DNA from 3 places in the Vibrio sp. JZG120 genome. Region 2 is predicted to be linked to each of the others. Evidence: predicted binding sites of a transcription regulator. Region 2 holds the regulator's gene; each other region holds the start of a gene.
What was found. Region 2 encodes PurR, which represses purine synthesis genes. Its sites were predicted from a motif close to TNANGNAAACGTTTNCNTNA; they were not measured.
Positions count from the first base shown of each region.

Region 1: the regulator PurR is predicted to act here: its motif matches at 3,512-3,531, upstream of glyA (serine hydroxymethyltransferase).
Region 3: the regulator PurR is predicted to act here: its motif matches at 2,954-2,973, upstream of ACWPOD_RS19290 (NupC/NupG family nucleoside CNT transporter).

Region 1 is NZ_JBSRRK010000010.1:165,346-172,009, forward strand. Features, by position in the region: gene ACWPOD_RS18760 (hypothetical protein) at 1-895, opposite strand, end outside; gene ACWPOD_RS18765 (winged helix-turn-helix domain-containing protein) at 1,027-2,547, opposite strand; gene ACWPOD_RS18770 (YitT family protein) at 2,638-3,240, opposite strand; gene glyA (serine hydroxymethyltransferase) at 3,588-4,838, shown strand; gene lipA (lipoyl synthase) at 5,287-6,252, opposite strand; gene lipB (lipoyl(octanoyl) transferase LipB) at 6,249-6,664, opposite strand, start outside.
Region 2 is NZ_JBSRRK010000004.1:585,569-592,232, forward strand. Features, by position in the region: gene torD (molecular chaperone TorD) at 1-494, shown strand, start outside; gene purR (HTH-type transcriptional repressor PurR) at 962-1,966, shown strand; cyclic di-GMP riboswitch class I at 2,245-2,334, shown strand; gene ACWPOD_RS11080 (TfoX/Sxy family DNA transformation protein) at 2,451-3,041, shown strand; gene ACWPOD_RS11085 (TVP38/TMEM64 family protein) at 3,157-3,843, shown strand; gene ACWPOD_RS11090 (hypothetical protein) at 3,864-4,184, shown strand; gene ACWPOD_RS11095 (alpha/beta fold hydrolase) at 4,222-5,025, opposite strand; gene glgA (glycogen synthase GlgA) at 5,136-6,593, opposite strand; gene glgC (glucose-1-phosphate adenylyltransferase) at 6,583-6,664, opposite strand, start outside.
Region 3 is NZ_JBSRRK010000011.1:80,873-87,536, reverse strand. Features, by position in the region: gene ACWPOD_RS19305 (membrane lipoprotein lipid attachment site-containing protein) at 1-296, opposite strand, end outside; tRNA gene ACWPOD_RS19300 (tRNA-Arg) at 406-482, opposite strand; gene folD (bifunctional methylenetetrahydrofolate dehydrogenase/methenyltetrahydrofolate cyclohydrolase FolD) at 686-1,546, shown strand; gene ACWPOD_RS19290 (NupC/NupG family nucleoside CNT transporter) at 1,614-2,813, opposite strand; gene ACWPOD_RS19285 (LysR family transcriptional regulator) at 3,071-4,015, opposite strand; gene ACWPOD_RS19280 (lytic murein transglycosylase) at 4,107-5,078, opposite strand; gene ACWPOD_RS19275 (YcgL domain-containing protein) at 5,127-5,408, opposite strand; gene minC (septum site-determining protein MinC) at 5,606-6,268, shown strand; gene minD (septum site-determining protein MinD) at 6,286-6,664, shown strand, end outside.

The DNA of each region.
Region 1 (6,664 bases), on a different contig from region 2:
TTGTTTCAATTGCTGTTAGCAGCACTTTCTCTTCATTGATTTGTACTTGTTGTACTTTTAGCAGCTCGATTTGCTCAATCAGACCTAAGCTCGGGTTAAACCAACGTTCTGCCGAAGTGGCGAACTCCATTGAGTCCATATCATCGCAGTTTAGGTTGTAAGTATTTTCTTCCGTCAGGTACGCCGCTTCAATTTTCTTGCTTGAAATCGAGAACGTTTTACGTACGCCAGTCTCTCGGATTTGCTGTTGCCAAACCACTTGGCAAGATGCTGTCATTGGCAGGTTTTGCACCCACTCATGATCTTCAAAACTGTCTAGTAGGTTGTGAACTGCGTAGCCTGTTAGAGTGGTTTGCAGAGATATGGTCTCTTCACCGATATCAATGTTCGGGCTTTTCTCTTTTACGTCGTCACCGTTGAGACGGAAAATAGGGCTGCTGTGCATCAGCATGGCAACAAACTGCTGGTTAATGGAATAAGCATCGGTGACTTCATGAAGTGCGCCATCAGAGCCTGCAAAATAAAGCGTATTGCCCTCTTCATCGTCGTTGTACTGTTCGTCAGAATAGTAGAACTGTTTGGCGCCGTAGTTCACCAAGTCATTAACCAACTGGACCATTGCTTCGCTGTTTGGGATTTGTGCCAATGCTGCCAACAATTGCTCGTTATCCATCGCTTGGAAACTCAGTTTCATCTCGCCTTCAGGTTGGCCATCCAGGCTAAACGCGTAGTTTAGTTGTGTGCTTGGCGTGGGAGCGAAGATTGAGTTTTGAATCGCGATGTCGAAACTTTCTTGAGGCACTTTGTTTGGATTAGCACTGCCAGAAGATGAACCACCGCCACAGCCGTAAAGAGCCAGAGTTGCTGCTGCGATAAGCGTCATTTTGTTTAGCATGGTTTACATTCCTGATTGATTAGGCCGCTTCATGTTGGGCCGTTGCTTGAATGCGAGCATGCTAAGTTTAATGAGCTAAAAAGGGCAAAAAACAAAAGCTAATAGGGCTTAACGAAAGCTTAATTTTATGTTTAGGTCTTTGTTTTATTTGGGCTTATTTCGTTAGCTACGTTGGTGCAATACTCGTTGATGAGCGCTTTCCATCGGCTGATAATTTCTTGATCGGTCAAACTGACATGCAACGTTTTCCATGGTTGAAGGCAAGTTTCTTTCGATTCAGATTGAGAAAGACGTTCAAACAATGTCTCGGAAGGTAAAACGCGCAGCAGTGCCACCAGTGATTCCATGTAGTTGAGACGGAACTGTTCGAGTTTGTTTTGTTTATAAGCGATGTGAGACACAAACGTATAAATCAGCGCGTTTTGAATACGTGAGTCGCCATCTGGAGTGGTCAGCAGAACTTTTGCTCGGTCTAGGTTACCTAGTTTGAAATGCAATACGCCCAACCAGAGGCTTAGCTCATCTGGCAAAACATCGAACGACGACTGCACTTGCGTCAAATACGCTTCCAGCTTTTGAGGTTCTTGCTCGTACAAAGCGAGATGCCTTGCGGTTGTGATCGCTGCAAACTCATCAGCTTGTTGGAGAGGTTGGTTAGAAAAGACATTCTCAAACAGCATTTTTTGGTGAACGTCTGACAGCTGCCATGTGCTTGCCGAAGGTGCAGGCAAGTTGAAGTATTGCGCGACATCTGAGTGAATTTGGAAGATATCCGATTGTAGGTCGGATAAGCGCAGTGTGTATTCGTTGCGAAACGCCAGTTTCCCTGTCGCAGGATAAATAAGGTTCATCTGAGCTTTCAAGGTGCCTTGCTCTGCGCCGTCTTTTAACTCTATGTTGAGTTCGTAATCACTGGTCTGCATGTTTCGCGCGCCAGGGAAATACGGCGTATGACCGATAGGATCAAGAAAGTAACTGGGAGCGTCTTGGTTGGCGATGTCGGTGTATGGATATTCGACCTGTTGTTGCAGCAAGATGGCTTTGACCAGTATGCGATATTTTCTTGCTTGGGAGCCAATCGCATCGACACGGTTGAGCAGCAACTCGACTTTGGGGATAAGTAACTGATGACGTGTTTGCTGCGTTGAAATCTCTTGGCGTTGCCATAACAAGCTTGCGAGCGTCACGCTACAAACCACAAGTACGGCACATAAGCTATAAGCCAAAATCAGCTTGATGTTCTTACGGTTCGCAACTTGAGCTGTAATAGCACGTCGATGGTTTTTCGCTGGTGGCACTAAACGGATATTCGCTGGGTTTAGAAAGTAACCTTTGCGAGGATAAGTGACCAAGAGCTTAGTCGCATCGTACTCGGGGAGATGCTGTTGTAGCAGCGCACGTAAGGTGCTAATGCGGTTAGTGAGTACATTCTTAGAGATGAATTTGCTCTGCCAAATGGTTTCGATAATGGTATCGGCAGAGAGCGGATGTCCCACGCGTGTTAGCAGCAGCTCTAATAACTCAATGGTACGAGGTTCGAGATCAATCGCGACAGTGTCTTGATGAAGAGTTTGTGTCTTCGGATTATAGACCAACTCGCCAATCGCAATACAACTGTGAGTTTGTTTGGCTTGTTGCAAAAAATCGCGCATACCGCACCGCGTTATTTGGAAATGGCGAAATATTATATAGCGATTGGAGCGCGAAATCTTATAAATTGCGCTCCAATTATCATCAAAAGTTTATGAACCGTAGGTCACGGAATAGCGATGAGGCTTGTGGTTCATCGCTAACACGACATTCAGTGCAAACGCGCCCAAAATCGAAAGACCAATTACTTCTGGAGTGACAAAGAAGAATGACGCAAACAGGATGCACGCATCGATTGCCATTTGGCTTTTGCCAACTGAAATGCCAAATTTGTCCTGAATAAATAAACACAGCACGTTAAAGCCACCTAAGCTGGAGCGATGTCGGAACAAGATCAGCATACCGAGTCCCATTAAAAGCCCACCTGCGACGGCACAATAAACTTCATTTACCGATTCGAGCGAGATTAGCAAATAAAGATGATCGGCAAAGATAGAAACCAAAGCGCCAGAAATGGCACTATTAATGGCGAAATGACGGCCGAAGCGTTTCCATGCTAGCAAGTAAAAGGGACTGTTTGCTAAAAAGTACAGCACACCAAACGTAAAAGGTGTAAATTGGCTAATAAGCAGAGCCAATCCTGTCGTCCCCCCTGTTAGGAGGTTTGCGGATTGGAGAAAGAAAACGCCTTGAGCTACCAAAAAGGTACCCGTGAGAATCGCTATCCAGTCTTCTTTTAATGAGTGTTTTTCCATCAATGTTGCAGTCATTAGTGATAAATAAGGCGTGCATAGTAGTAAAAAGATGATCTTTTCGGTAGCTAGAGGGTAAAATTTACGGTAAACCTATGTAATTGCTGTTTTACAGGGTGTAAAGCACAAAATTGACAGGCAGTAGATCGTCGTTATGCAATTGCAATGCGGGCGTGATACAGATTGCTTGCCATCATGAAAAAACTGCATGAGAAAAATTGTAAATTTCTCTTTATGACCCAGATCAAATTATGTAGAATGCGCGCCATTAGGGTGACGAAAACGTTTGCGTAGGGTCATTCAACAGTTTTTTTGCAACTTTCAGTACTAATCTGAGTCAGGAGATACAGATGCTTAAGCGTGATATGAACATCGCAGATTACGATGCGGAACTGTTCGCAGCTATCCAGGAAGAAACTCTTCGCCAGGAAGAACACATTGAACTTATCGCTTCTGAAAACTACACAAGCCCACGTGTAATGGAAGCGCAAGGTTCTCAGCTAACGAACAAATACGCTGAAGGCTACCCAGGCAAGCGTTACTACGGCGGTTGTGAGTACGTAGATAAAGCGGAACAACTTGCTATCGACCGTGCATGCAAACTGTTCGGTTGTGAATACGCGAACGTACAGCCTCACTCAGGTTCTCAAGCAAACAGCGCGGTTTACATGGCGCTTCTTAACCCAGGCGATACAGTTCTAGGCATGAGCCTAGCGCACGGTGGTCACCTGACTCACGGTTCTCCAGTAAACTTCTCTGGTAAGCACTACAACGTTATCCCTTACGGTATCGATGAAGCGGGTCAAATCAACTACGACGAGATGGAACAGCTAGCGCTTGAGCACAAGCCTAAGATGATCATCGGTGGTTTCTCTGCTTACTCGCAAATCGTTGATTGGAAGCGCATGCGTGAAATCGCGGACAAAGTAGATGCTTACCTTTTCGTTGATATGGCGCACGTAGCGGGTCTTATCGCAGCAGGCGAATACCCAACACCTGTTCCACACGCTCACGTGGTAACAACAACGACGCACAAAACACTAGCAGGTCCTCGCGGTGGTCTTATCTTGTCAAATGCTGGCGAAGATATGTACAAGAAATTGAACTCAGCAGTGTTCCCTGGTGGTCAAGGTGGCCCTCTAATGCACGTTATCGCTGGTAAAGCAGTAGCGTTCAAAGAAGCGATGGAGCCAGAGTTCAAAGCTTACCAAGCTCGCGTAGTGAAAAACGCAAAAGAAATGGTTGGTCAATTCCAAGAGCGTGGCTACAAAATCGTATCTAACGGCACAGAAAACCATTTGTTCCTTGTGGACCTGATCGACAAAGACATCACTGGTAAAGACGCAGACGCGGCACTAGGTGCAGCAAACATCACAGTGAACAAAAACTCGGTACCAAATGACCCACGCAGCCCATTCGTAACGTCTGGTATCCGTGTAGGTACGCCAGCGATCACTCGCCGTGGCTTCACTGAAGAAGATGCAAAAGAGCTAGCAAACTGGATGTGTGACGTTCTAGATAACATCGGCAACGAAGAAGTTATCGAAGCGACTAAACAGAAAGTGCTCGAAATTTGTAAGCGTCTACCGGTTTACGCCTAACTGTTCTTCATAGAATGAGTCGATTTCGGTGTCGAACATACTCATTTGCTCGCGCAAACTCCGTGTGTTCTCCTAGAACTCGACTCGTCTATTTTGAACATTGATATACTAAAGGTCCTCAATTGAGGGCCTTTTTGTTTGTCTGGCGTTTGGAATGAGATATAGCGAAGAGTGTGTGATAAGGAGATGGCTACCAACACTTGTCCCTTTCAATATATCCAAACCGCGTCATTCCGACGAGCCTAGGCGAGATCAGGAATCTTGTTGAGGCACACTCTTTTACTCAGCGTTTCCCAAAAAATCATCAGTACGTTGGAAACTGATTCTCAATAACGCTCGTTCCTCGCTGTTCAGAATGACGGAGGTAGAATGGCTTTTTATCACCATTTGACTGATACAAAAAAGGTTGGCACTGAGCCAACCTTTTCTCTTCAAAATAAGCGAGTGCTTATTTAATCTCGATGCCTTGAGCCTGCATATCGGCATGGTAAGAAGAGCGAACAAATGGACCACACGCTGCGTGCGTGAAGCCAAGCTCTAGTGCAACTTCTTTTAGCTCGTCAAACTCTGATGGCGGAACGTAACGCTCTACTGGCAAGTGGTGACGGCTTGGCGCTAGGTACTGACCTAGAGTTAGCATCGTTACGCCGTGTGCGCGTAGATCTTTCAGTACTTCGATGATTTCTTCTTTGGTTTCACCAAGACCCATCATCAAACCAGATTTGGTCGGTACATCTGGATGCTGCTCTTTGAACTTCTTAAGAAGCTCAAGTGACCATTTGTAGTTCGCACCTGGGCGAGCTTTACGGTAAAGACGTGGTGCTGTTTCTAAGTTGTGGTTGAAGACATCTGGCGGATTGTCTTTCATTAGATCAAGCGCTACATCCATACGACCTCGGAAGTCAGGAACCAGAGTTTCAATCTTAATATGCGGGTTTAATGCACGGATCTCGCGGTTACAGTCGGCAAAGTGCTGTGCACCACCATCACGCAGATCGTCACGGTCAACAGAAGTGATTACTACGTATTTCAGCTTCATATCGGCGATGGTTTTCGCCAGTTTTTGAGGCTCTTCTGCTTCCGGTGGTAATGGGCGGCCATGAGCAACGTCACAGAAAGGACAACGACGAGTACAAATAGCACCTAAGATCATGAAGGTAGCTGTACCGTGGTTAAAACATTCCGCTAGGTTAGGGCAAGATGCTTCTTCACATACGGAGTGAAGTTTATTCTTGCGCATCGCCGCCTTGATGTCTTGAATTCGTTGGCTGTCGGCTGGTAGCTTGATCTTCATCCAATCAGGCTTACGTAGCACTTCTTTCTGCTCTGTAGGCATGTTCTTTACGGGAATCAATGCCATTTTATCGGCGTCACGATATTTAACGCCTTTTTCCATCTGGATTGGTTTGCTCATGCTTTATTACCTTGAGAAGGTGCTTCTGTGCTGAATTCTACTTGCTCATAGTCGAGCAAAGTAACGAGTTCTTCTATTAATTGTTTTTCTACGGCTTCTACATTGTCTGGGCCGCCAAATTGGCTGACCTGAACCATTTCCATACCTTCATAACCACAAGGGTTAATACGCAGAAACGGTGTTAAATCCATATTTACGTTCAAGGCTAAGCCATGAAACGAGCATCCTTTACGAATGCGTAAACCGAGAGAGCATATTTTTTTACCGTCAACGTAAACGCCTGGTGCGTCAGGTCGCGCGGCCGAATCGATATTGTATGCTTTTAGCGTGTTGATCACGAGGTTCTCGATAGTGGTAACGAGATCTCGTACACCTAATTTTTTGCGGCGTAAGTTGATCAAGAAATAGGCGA
Region 2 (6,664 bases):
TGAAACCAGCCGTTGATAGCCTCGTTGATGCGCTAAACCGATTGCAAGATCGTGAAGACGCTCAATTGGAGCTTGCTGCTGACTTTTGTGAACTGTTTTTGAAGACAGAAAAATATGGCGCTCTTCCTTACGCATCGATGTACATCGGTGAATCAGGTTTGCTGAATGACAAGCCAGCCGAGGAAATGGAAAAGTTGATGGCAGAATTTGGCGTTCAAGTAGATGAAAATCTAAAAGAGCCTGCGGACCACTTAGCCGTTGAACTCGACTTTCTCGGCAACATGATTATCCGCTCAAACGAACTTGAGCAAGAAAAACACATGGAAGAAGCCTTCGTTAAACAAAACGACTTTATCCAGCAACAGTTGATGTCTTGGTTACCTCAGTTTGCAGACAAATGTAAACAATTCGACGAATTTGGGTTCTACTCGAGCGTCGCGAAACTATTAGTTGCATTTTGTAAACTAGACAGCGCTTACCTTATTGGGGAATAATTGCCGCCTATTTTTTAAGGAGCCCGCCTATCGGGCTTCCTGTATACCTGAAATAACTGAATGTAAGTAAGTTGGGTATATTATTCGTTTGCCTTAACTTAGCTCAAAGACGCTTGGTTATTTAGCAGTCAAAATGTGACTTCAAATACACAAATCTCTTGCTGAAAACATTGCTAGTCAGTCCACATAGGGCTAAAATGTGAGCGCAAACGATTAAATATGATTTATATGTAAACCGCTGAAATATAGCGGTTTTTGTGTTTTTTAACAGGTTGATGGCAATTTCTCATCAGATAGAAAAAAGATAAAATTCATCGACCGATGCTGCTACGTACCCTTTTGTCGTACTTGGACCAACCGCTGCCGAAACACTTAGCGCCAACCTTAGATTGCTGGGTGTAAAACCATTAGAGCATCAGGTACATCCAACACGACATATTTCAGTAGCTCGATACAGGACACCATTTATGGCCACTATAAAAGACGTTGCTCGCTTAGCCGGCGTTTCCACTACGACAGTTTCGCACGTTATCAATAAAACGCGTTTCGTTGCAGAAGCAACGCAAGAAAAAGTAATGAAAGCCGTGGACGAGTTGAATTACGCGCCAAGTGCGGTTGCACGCAGCCTAAAGTGCAACTCAACTCGTACTATTGGCATGTTAGTAACGCAGTCAACCAACCTATTCTTCTCAGAAGTGATTGACGGGGTTGAGAGCTACTGTTACCGCCAAGGCTACACTCTGATTCTGTGTAATACGGGTGGGATTTACGAAAAACAACGCGATTACATCCGTATGCTGGCTGAAAAACGTGTTGATGGCATCCTAGTGATGTGTTCTGACTTAACCGAAGAGCTTAAAGAGATGCTTGACCGTCATGCCGACATTCCTAAAGTGGTCATGGATTGGGGTCCAGAAAGCTCACAAGCGGACAAGATCATGGATAACTCAGAAGAAGGTGGCTACATCGCAACCAAACATCTGATCGACAATGGCCATACTGATATTGCTTGTCTAAGCGGTCATTTTGAAAAACTTGCTTGCCAAGAGCGCATTGCAGGTTTCCGTCGCGCGATGAGCGAAGCAAACCTAGCTGTAAATGAAGATTGGATCCTTGAAGGTAACTTTGAATGTGATACGGCCGTATTAGTCGCAGATAAAATTACAGCAATGGACAAACGTCCGACAGCGGTATTCTGTTTTAACGACACAATGGCTCTGGGCCTAATGAGCCGCCTACAACAAAACGGTATCAAAGTTCCTGATGATATTTCAGTGATCGGCTACGACAACATCGAGCTTGCGGAATACTTCTCTCCACCGTTAACCACTATCCACCAACCTAAACGTCGTGTGGGTAAAAATGCGTTCGAGATCCTACTTGAGCGAATCAAAGATAAAGAACACGAAAAGCGAATTTTCGAAATGCAACCTGAGCTTGTAATTCGAAACACCGTGAAGAAAATGAACTAAAATTCGCCAGATATAACGATGTCAAATAAGCGCTCTAAAAGGGCGCTTATTTTTTGTCTCTAAATAACTTTCCCCTGACTTAGGTTTGTTAGACAAAAAATCTCTAAGTCTCTGTTTTATATGTAGGTAAATCACACTCCCTCACAACCTCGAGATCATCCCGCCTTATTCTCAAATATGCACAAATATGCGCTTGTCGACACTTTTTATTGAACCAGAATCACACTTTTACGGGTAAAACGTGATGTTAATTCAATATACGAAGTATGCTCATTCTGTCACGCACAGGGCAAACCATTCGAAAGGGTGGGACGCAAAGCCTCCGGCCTGAACCATAGTACTATATGGAAGGTAGCGGGGTTACCGATGGCAAGTGTGCAAGCGATGACTTTACCCTGTAATGACATTGCTTTTGCGCATGTTTGCTACTCTCTCGGACCTGACTTTTGGTGGCGTAATATTAATTACACCGAGATAACAAAACATGGATAAACCGATACTCAAAGACTCTATGAAGCTATTTGAGGCACTTGGTAATATCAAGTCGCGCTCAATGTTTGGTGGCTTCGGACTATTCGCTGATGAAACAATGTTTGCACTAGTTGTAAATAATCAGCTTCATATAAGAGCAGACCAACAAACTTCATCTGACTTCGAGAAACAAGGGCTAAAGCCTTACGTTTATAAAAAACGTGGCTTCCCAGTCGTTACTAAGTACTACGCAATTTCCAACGATTTATGGGAGTCTAGCGAACGCTTAATCGAAGTAGCTAACCAATCGTTGAAAAAGGCAAAGCTTGAAAAAGAACAGCAAGCAACTACAAAGCCTAATCGCTTAAAAGATTTGCCTAACTTACGACTGGCAACTGAACGCATGCTGAAAAAAGCAGGCATTGAGTCAGTAGAAAAACTGGAAGAGGAAGGTGCACTTAACGCTTATAAAGCGATAAGAGATACGCACTCTGCAACCGTCAACATTGAGCTGTTATGGGCACTAGAAGGTGCTATTAACGGTACTCATTGGAGCGTTGTACCTCAAGCTCGCCGAGATGAGTTGATGAATGGCCTCCAATAAAAGTCGGCCTTAAAAACTATCTTGTAAAACCGCAGTCTAATCTGCGGTTTTTTTGTGAAATTTTTTCGACTTTCATTCTGTCTTATTACATATATCCCAAATTGGAATCATAAATATGAATAAGAAACTGATATTAGGCCTAATCCTGGTCGCGATCATTATCTTTTTAGGCGTTAACTTTAGTCAGTATTTAACGTTGGAAAATGCAAAAGCACAACAAGAAGCGCTGACCACATACATCGATCAGAACTTTGTTTTTTCGGCAGCTATTTACTTTTTTGCCTACATTGCAATTACCGCTTTTTCTATTCCTGGGGCAGCTGTGGTTACATTACTTGGTGCGGCTCTATTTGGTTTTTGGACGAGCTTATTACTGGTTTCTTTCGCCAGTACTATGGGTGCAACACTAGCATTTTTAAGCAGCCGATATTTGCTGCGTGACTGGGTACAAAACAAGTTTGGCAATAAGTTAATCGCAATTAATCAAGGTGTCGAAAAAGACGGTGCATTTTATCTATTTTCCTTGCGTCTCATTCCGGTATTCCCTTTCTTTCTTATCAACTTGTTGATGGGCTTAACGCCAATGTCTGTAGGTCGATTTTACCTTACTAGCCAAGTAGGTATGTTGCCAGGCACTGCAGTTTACTTAAACGCCGGTACTCAGTTAGCAACAATTGAAAGCCTGTCAGGCATTATTTCACCTGCGGTATTGGCCTCTTTTGCGTTACTGGGGCTGTTTCCAATCATCACTAAATGGGTTATGAATAAAGTAAGGCCAACACCGAGTCAGCAAAACTCATAATTAGTAAGTGGACGTGTTTAATGAAAATATTCATTGCTAAAAACCCAGCAGAAGCGCATATCGTGTGCGAATTATTGAAAACCGAGCAAGTCTACTGTGAAGTCCGCGGAGAAGGTATTTTCGGTTTAAAAGGAGAGCTGCCGTTTAGTGATGATACCGATCCTTATGTCTGGCTTTTTGACGCCAAACAACAAGTAAAAGCAGAAGGAATAGTACAAGCCTACCGCAAACAATCCGATGGAAATGAGTATCAAGATTGGCAGTGCCCGAAGTGCCATGAGGTAAACGAGGGGCAGTTTGGTGCTTGTTGGCAATGTGGACATCAAATAGGGGAGCCTTAATAACTCCCCTACTCCTACTCAATCGATTTATTCAGCGCTAAGCAGAAACCATTTGCTGCTTAATAAATTCGATGGAATGTTGATTGAAATCTTCAGGGCGCTCAACATTACAAACATGACCACAGTTGGGGATCTCTCGTAAAACACTAAGCTTATGCGCCGCAACCATTTCTTTAACAGGCTTAATAAACATGTAATCTCTGTCGCCCATTAAATAGAGTGTGGGAATGGGTAACTCTCGATCTTTAAAATACTTCATTAAAGGATTTACATCAGCAGCAAGAATAAACCAACGTTTAAATTCTTTTTGGCAAAGCTTCTTGGCCTCACGAATAAAAAGATGGCGAGACTCTCGCTGGCTTCTCTGTGGCATAACAATGTACGCAAAAAGTTTGTAGAGCCACATGTACGGCAGAATGTGCTTACAAAAATTACCTAATTTAACCAATATTTGAGAACGAGTATTGAGCCTTGTGACAGCGCCACCGAGCACCATTGAACGCACGCGCTCTGCTGATAATTCAGCAAGGTTTCGAACAATAATGGTACCAAGCGACATACCGACAAAATGAGCGGATTGGATCTTTAAATGGTCCAATACTTTCAAAATATCTTGGGTGACTTCCGTAAAGGTATAACGGCTGGCAATGAGCTCTTTAAGTAACTGATTTGACTTTCCATGACCTCTTAAATCGATCAGCAATAAGTTAAAGTGTTGCTTGTAAGCTTTGATTTGCTTGAACCAGATAGAAGAGCTACCGCCAGCACCATGCACAAATACAACCCACTCATGACTAGTAGGGTGCAAATAGGTTTTATGAAAAAGTAGCGGCTGGGTCATATTCAAGTATCAAAAAGGTCGTGCTATTGAGTAAAAAGCCATCCTACCACACTCCCCTTACTCAAGATAATAAAGGCACCTTATTCGGTGCCTTTCGTTACAATTTTAAGTCAATTTAACGCCGAATTGTAAAGTTGCAAATAAGCTTCTGCGGCCTTTTGCCAACAAAAATCTTGTTGCATCGCGTGCAACTGTACTTTATTCACTTCAGGTTCGTTTTGAGCATAGAGCAACAGTGCCCTTAGCATCGTTAACAACAATGCCTGCGGTGTCGGTTCGAAAAAAACAAACCCCGTCGCTTCAGAAGGGTTCACATCATAATCGTTGACGCTGTCTTTTAGACCACCGACACCACGTACTATCGGCAATGTCCCATAAGCCATACTATAGATTTGGTTTAAACCACATGGTTCAAACTCAGAAGGCATCAGAAAGAAATCAGAACCCGCTTCAACGATATGCGCAAGTTCATTATCATAAGCTTCTACGAAGACAAATTTACTAGAAAACTGTGCAGCAACCTCTTCTAGCTGAGCGGCTAGTACAGGGTCTCCGGTCCCAACGACAACTAGTTGAACATCGTGCTTCAAAAAATCGGCCAAAGCAGGCAACAAGTAATGCACACCTTTTTGCTGGGTCAACCGACAAACCATACCGAACATGGCTACATCTTTTTCAGGCAAATTTAGCCGCAGTTGTAATGCTTGTTTACACGCTTTCTTGCCTTGCGTCATACTTTGTTGGTCAGCGCAGTAATTAACTGGCAAGTAAGTATCCGTTTCCGGGTTCCAAGCACTGTAATCACAACCGTTCAAAATACCAACTAAGTCCTGCGCGCGTTGCTGAAACTCCCAAGCCATTCCATGACTGCCAAGCTCTGTTTTGAGTTCCTCTGCGTACGTAGGGCTGACCGCGTTTATCTTATCTGCATTCATTACACCAGCTTTGAGCATCGTAATATGCGTTGCACTCACCGCAGCATCGGGAACGTTTCGACAATGAAACTCTGGCAAGCACTGCACGTCTTCATAACTAAATACGCCTTTAAAGACCGCATTGTGAATTGAAATGACGCTTTTAGTATGAGCAAAAAACGGATCATTGCTATACCTGTGCTTGAGCAAAAATGGAACAAGACCAGTGTGCCAATCGTTCGCGTGTATGATATCCGGCTGAAAAGCAAGCTTCGGCAACATGTCTAAACATGCCGCACTAAAAAACGCAAAGCGCTCACCGTTATCGGTATACGCTTGGTTGTTCTCCGCATACATCGATGGTCGATTGAAATACGGCTGACAATCAATCAGATAAACAGGATTTTGACCTAGCATGAGCCGCAGAACTCGATACTCCGTATGCGGCCATGATGTTAGTTCTGTTTCTAATACAACTTCTGCGTCAGCGAGTTTATCAATACTGCTGTACGCAGGGATGGTAATTCTTACGTCTTGCTGTAGGTTTTGAAGGGCTTCCGGTAGTGCCTTGGCAACGTCTGCCAAGCCACCACTTTTAATGAGACCTTCAACCTCAGAAGCTACAAACAGAATAGATAAGTTGTTAGTAGCCAACTCGAGCTCCTTTCGGAATAACAACAATGCCCTCCTCAGACACGTGGAAGTGTTTTTTATCTTCTTGAAGA
Region 3 (6,664 bases), on a different contig from region 2:
CAGTCATAAAGCTCCGCAACAACACTAGATGGGCGTCCACGGCTAGTATCTAGAACAGTTGCGATATGGTACCGGTTTCCACCAGATGCGTAAGTTTGATTCTTAAGTATACGATCTACATTGTTTGGATGAACATCCTCGATCGTGTAAGAGTCAACCATTCTGCAATTAAGGTTTTTAATTGCAATATCAGTAATTGGGGTAATATTTATAGCTTGGGGTAAAACACGAACTTTGCGTGTGACACACCCACTTAAAAGAGTAACAATCAATGCAGTAAAAATTATTTTTTTCATGAGTTTAAGCATCAAAATAAAGCTCATGTAACAGAGCTAAGTTAATACATTTGAGACAAGATCGACAAAGCCCCGACAACTCAAAGAGTTATCGGGGCTTTTGAATAAATGGCACGCCCTATTGGATTCGAACCAATGACCACATCCTTAGAAGGGACGTGCTCTATCCAGCTGAGCTAAGGGCGCGCTACAGGGACAGGATTATACGAGTTCAAACGGGTAAATCAACGGGTTTTCATAACATTCTGATCTGAATGCCTAAAAAAAGTCCATCAAAACGCTTAATGTTCAAAAACACCACAAAGCAAACGTTTGCGTATGGATGTTAATAAGAAATTCTGCGACAATGCGCCGCAGATAATTTGCCTTCTTAATTTATAAGGAAAGTCATGACTGCTCAAAATATAGACGGAACTCTCATTTCCCAAACTGTTCGCTCCGAAGTGGCTGCACGTGTTAAAGCACGTGTTGAAGCTGGGCTACGTGCTCCTGGTTTAGCAGTGGTTCTAGTTGGTGAAGATCCTGCTTCTCAGGTTTATGTCGGTAGCAAACGCCGCGCATGTGAAGAAGTTGGGTTTGTTTCTAAGTCTTTTGACCTTCCTGCGTCTAGCTCAGAAGAAGAGTTACTAGCGCTGATTGATGAATTAAACAACGATGATGAAATTGACGGCATTCTAGTGCAATTACCCCTTCCTGCGGGCATCGACACAACACATGTTTTAGAGCGCATTCACCCAGAGAAAGACGTGGATGGCTTCCACCCTTACAACGTTGGTCGTCTTGCACAACGTATTCCAAAGCTTCGCTCTTGCACGCCAAAGGGCATCATTACCCTACTAGACCGTTACAACATAGAGCTTCGTGGCAAACATGCTGTTGTGGTTGGTGCATCAAACATTGTTGGCCGTCCTATGACACTTGAGCTGCTGCTTGCGGGCTGTACAACGACAACATGTCACCGTTTTACCAAAGACCTAGAGAGTCATGTGCGTCAAGCTGACGTTGTCGTAGTTGCGGTTGGTAAGCCAAACTTCATCCCTGGAGAGTGGATTAAGAAAGGTGCAGTGGTTATCGATGTCGGCATTAACCGTCTTGATTCAGGCAAGCTAGTTGGCGACGTGGAATACGATAAAGCACGTGAAAGTGCGAGCTTTATTACTCCTGTCCCTGGTGGTGTTGGCCCAATGACCGTCGCAAGCTTAATTGAGAACACGATGCTCGCTTGCGAGCAGTTCCACACAGACAAATAACGTAAACTTCAGATACGAAAAAGGCTCCGCAAGGGGCCTTTTTGCTAATTTTAGGTATCTCTTTCAATTACAGGCTTAAAATCACGCCCGCAATCGAAGCGCTCATTAAGTTCGCCATGACACCAGCGATAATCGCACGGAAACCATGTTTAGAAACAAATGCACGCTTTTCAGGTACCAATGAGCCCAACCCACCAATCAGCATCGCCATGCTTGAGATGTTTGCAAAGCCACACAAAGCAAACGTCACGATTGCTTGTGAGTGTTCACTAAGTTGAGATTTCACTTCTGCAAGCTGGATGAAAGCGACGAACTCATTCACCACAATCTTATTACCAATCAGCGAGCCTGCTGTGGTTGCTTCTTGCCATGGTACACCTAATAACCAAGCGACAGGTGCGAATACATAACCTAGGATCAGCTCGAAGCTTAGTGGCGTCCCAACAAGATCACCAATCCAACCTAGCATGCCGTTTAACATTGCAATGACACTGATGAAAGCCAATAGCGTACCACCTACCGATACAGCAATGCGTACACCCGCCATTGCACCATCGGCTAATGCTTCTACTACGTTGGTTGCACGTGGAATTTCAACTTGGCTAATGTCGATATCTGCTGCTTTATCCGTATCTTCTGGCATTAAAATTTTTGCCATCAGCAAGCCCGCAGGTGCCGACATAAATGCAGCAGCGATCAGGTAGTTAAGGTCAACGCCCAGTGACGCGTAACCGACCAACGTTCCACCAGCAACAGAAGCCAAACCACCTGTCATCACCGCAAAGAACTGCGAGTCGGTCATGTGCTTTAGGTATGGCTTTACCATCAATGGCGCTTCAATGGTGCCAACAAAAATATTCGCCGTTGCAGACAAAGACTCCGCACGACCGATACCCAGCAGCTTTTGAATACCGCCACCGATAAAGTTGATGATTTTTGGCATCACACCAATGTGATAAAGACCTGAGATAAGAGAGGAAAAGAAAACGATGATACCCAGAACATTGATCGCAAAGGTGAAGCCCCCTGTCGCCAAATTACCGAATAAAAACGCAATGCCCTCTTGACCATAGTTGATCAAATTCGACACTACGCTGCTCACTGAATTCAGCGCATCTCGTCCTGCTGGTACATATAAAACCAACAACGCAAACAGTACCTGCAAAGCAAACGCAAACGACACTGTTCTCAGCTTTATATTTTTTCTATTTGTAGAAAGTAGCCATGCTACGAATAGTATGGCTACGATACCAATAATTGAGTTCATAAAATGAATCCGACAGAAGGGGGATATGGAAGGCACCGGATTGTATAGCGGACTCAAAATGCTGCAAGTTGAGGATGTTAACAGTGTGAAAAGTTTAAGCGCCCAATAATTGACCTTAATTATAAGGCATTGAATTATATAAATATAAACGTTTGCTTATTTTTATTATTTCTATATGGAAAAGATGTTTCTAGTTCTGGAAAAATTTTTGTGAAGTGAATCACCTTATGTGCCGTTCAATAACGTCATTGATCCTGTTACTTAGGAATAGATATGTAAGGCGCTAGACGTTGATCCCAATGACACGGGTTACCGATCTTCTGTTTGATGAAGTTAATCACTGCGGATATTTTTTTGGGCATATGTTGGCGGCTTGGATACACCGCATAAAACGGCATCGACTGGCTTGCTTTCCAGTCCGGTAACAACTGTATTAACTTACCCGTTCTAAACTCATCACCCAGTAAGTAAGTGGCAAGGTAGGCAATGCCCCAACCTGCAATGGCTGCATCCCGAACGGCTTCAGCCAGATCCACTGAATAGTTACCCGAGACTTTTACGTTCAATTCTTGCTGATCTTTGGTAAACGCCCACCCCGTATAGTCGCGCTCCCAGCTTCTGTATATAAGGCAGTTATGAGAAGACAAATCATCCGGCTCTGTTGGCGTATCATGTTTCAATAAGTAATCTGGTGATGCCGCTACAACAAACTGGCAATCCGTCAAACGCTGCGCAATGTAGCCTTCAGGTAAATGCTCGTTGTTGGTTACCCATAAATCGAGCCCTTCGGCTAACATATCGACCTTATAGTCAAACAGATGTACTTCCACTTGAAGTTGAGGATAAAGTTCGCGTAACTCTTGAATCGCTGGGATAATGTGTAAGGTACCAAATGATTGCGACAATCCAAGACGTACCAAACCTGCCACTTCATCCCGCTGGGTCTCCATCTCTAATGTGGCGCTGCTCACCGCTTGTACCACTTGCTCACAGTGATGAAAAAAGGTTTTCCCTGCCTCAGTCGGCGTAAAGCTTCGCGTAGTGCGTTGAACAAGCTTGATACCAAGAGACGCTTCTAGCTGACTCAACTGCTTACTCACATGAGACACCGACACGCCTAAGCTCTTTGCAGCCGCTGTGAAGCTTTTATGTTTAAGAAGAGCGGAGAAAATCACCATTTGTGCGGCACGTTCAGATAACACGCTTTACCTCGATTTGATTATAGGAAAAACAAAGGACTCCGAAGAGCCCTCATATTGAATACTGGATGCCAAGTGATTATTTGATAACAGCTCAGTATTTGATTCGGTCAGCCAAGTGACTCACGGCGAGTGCGAAGTAGTAAGAGCGGTTCCACTTCATCAGTACGTTGTAGTTATTGTAAACCAGATACGTACGACCATTTTCGTCGTCCGGCATGATCAACCATGCTTTGATGTCTTCATCCAGTTTTGGCAACGGACTACCGTCGTATTTTGTGATGCCAAGTTTGCTCCACTCCTGAAGGTATTTACCTTTTTCAGCTGTGCGCCCTTCTAAGCTGCGATCAATGCCTTTAGGAACTTTCACTTGGCGACCCCAAGTATATTTGTCATCCCAGCCGGACTTGCTCAAATAGTTAGCGGTTGATGCAAATACGTCGACTTCAGATTGCCAAATGTCTTTTTTACCATCCCCGTTGCCGTCAGCGGCAAAACGTAGGAAAGAGCTTGGCATAAATTGACACTGTCCCATCGCACCAGCCCAAGAACCTTTAAAATTATCTAGCTCGATATGGCCTTGATCGAGGATCTGCAATGCCGACATGGTCTCTTTACGGAAAAACTCTTCACGACGACCTTCAAATGCCATTGTCGACAACGCGTCAATCACTTTGAAGTTACCCGTAAATTTACCAAAGTTACTTTCTACACCCCACAGCGCCACGATAAAGCGAGGCTGCACACCGTACTCATCGCCTATACGCTTTAGCTCGGTGTAATGCTCTTTATAGAGTTGTCTTGCTTGCTTCACCTTCCATTCAGGCACCGCGCGAGGAATGTATTCATCCAACGTCAGTTTCTTCTCTGGCTGGTTTCGGTCCGCTTTTACTGCTCGAGGCTTGTACTCAACATTAGCAAAAGCAGCACTAATGACCTGCTCTGAGATACCTTTATCACGCGCTTCAGCACGCAGCTTATTCAAGTATTCATCGAAACCCTCGCTACTTGCAAAAGCCGAGGTACACACACCAACGCTAAGCATGGTAGCCAGTATTTTTTTCATATTGCCCTCCTTGAGCAAGGCAGAAATCCCAGATGAAAAACGATGACGTTATTCGCCTTTCTGCTGGGCTTTTTGTTCTTTGTACTTTTCTAGTAGGTTCTCCGGCGGAGGCGGAACCTGCAAAAAGAAGCCATCATTTTGCAATGAAGCCTTCACTTTTTCGATATCAACTTGTGCCAATTTACGGCCATCAAGTTTAATCGTCATAACAGCGATAGGCTTACCGAACATCTGCATTAAGGTGTCAGGAACCTGTGAAAAATCATCCTTTTTCGGAATATAGAGATAAGTACCTTCTTTTTTCGAGCTTTTATAAATAGAACAAAGCATGACACGCCTTTTATGCTGATTTAGCCGCGTTGAGTGCGGATTAGGTTGAAAACGTCAAATTCTCGCAAACTTAATAGCAAATTTGAGATTAATTCACCTATTTGCCCACGAGAGAACTTGCTGCGTCAAAGGATGAAATATAACATGACAGACCTAGTTTAAGGCAACGCTCTTTCAATAAAGGCAAGAAGTCCACGATGACCCATTCACCAGACCTTAAAGGTAGCAGTTTTACATTGTCAGTTTTACACCTTTCTGACAATGAGATCGCAAAGACTGTCGAATTTTTGCAAGAAAAAGTTTCTCAAGCACCTTCTTTTTTTGCATCCGCGCCTTTGGTAATCAATATAGCAAAAGTACAAGGCGACATTGATTTCCCTAAGCTTAAACAAGGCATCTCAGATGCTGGTTTTATTCCGGTCGGTGTAACGGGCTGTAAAGACAAGCGTGTACAAAATCTTGCTTCCGAAGCTGGCTTCGCCATTATGTCGGCGAGCAAATCACCAAGCCAAGCACCTGCCAAAATGGCGCCAACGAAAGTAGTTCGCACGCCTGTTCGATCAGGACAACAGATCTACGCGAAAGATGGTGATTTGGTGGTGTTAGCGCACGTAAGTGCTGGTGCTGAAGTCATCGCTGACGGCTCTATTCATATCCATGGCACACTTCGAGGCCGTGCGATTGCAGGCGCAAGTGGTCAGCAGGAAGCGCGTATTATTTGCCACGATTTACAAGCAGAACTGGTATCCATTGCGGGTGACTACTGGTTAAGCGATCAAATTGAAAGCGAGTACTGGCAAAAGAAAGTAATGATCAGTAAAGCCGATGAATCATTGCATTTAGAAGTTCTCGCGATTTAATCTAAAAAGGAAAAAAAATGGCACGCATTATTGTAGTAACGTCTGGTAAAGGTGGCGTTGGTAAAACCACTTCAAGCGCAGCCATCGCCTCTGGTCTAGCTCTGAAGGGAAAAAAGACCGCGGTGATCGATTTTGATATCGGTTTGCGTAACCTCGACCTAATCATGGGCTGTGAGCGCCGTGTCGTGTATGACTTTGTGAACGTCATTAACGGCGAAGCGACATTAAACCAAGCGCTGATCAAAGATAAGCGCACGGACAACCTATTCATTCTTCCTGCTTCTCAAACTCGTGATAAAGACGCACTGACAAAAGATGGTGTTCAGCGCGTATTCGGCGAACTTGATGAAATGGGCTTTGATTTCATTATTTGTGATTCACCAGCAGGTATAGAAC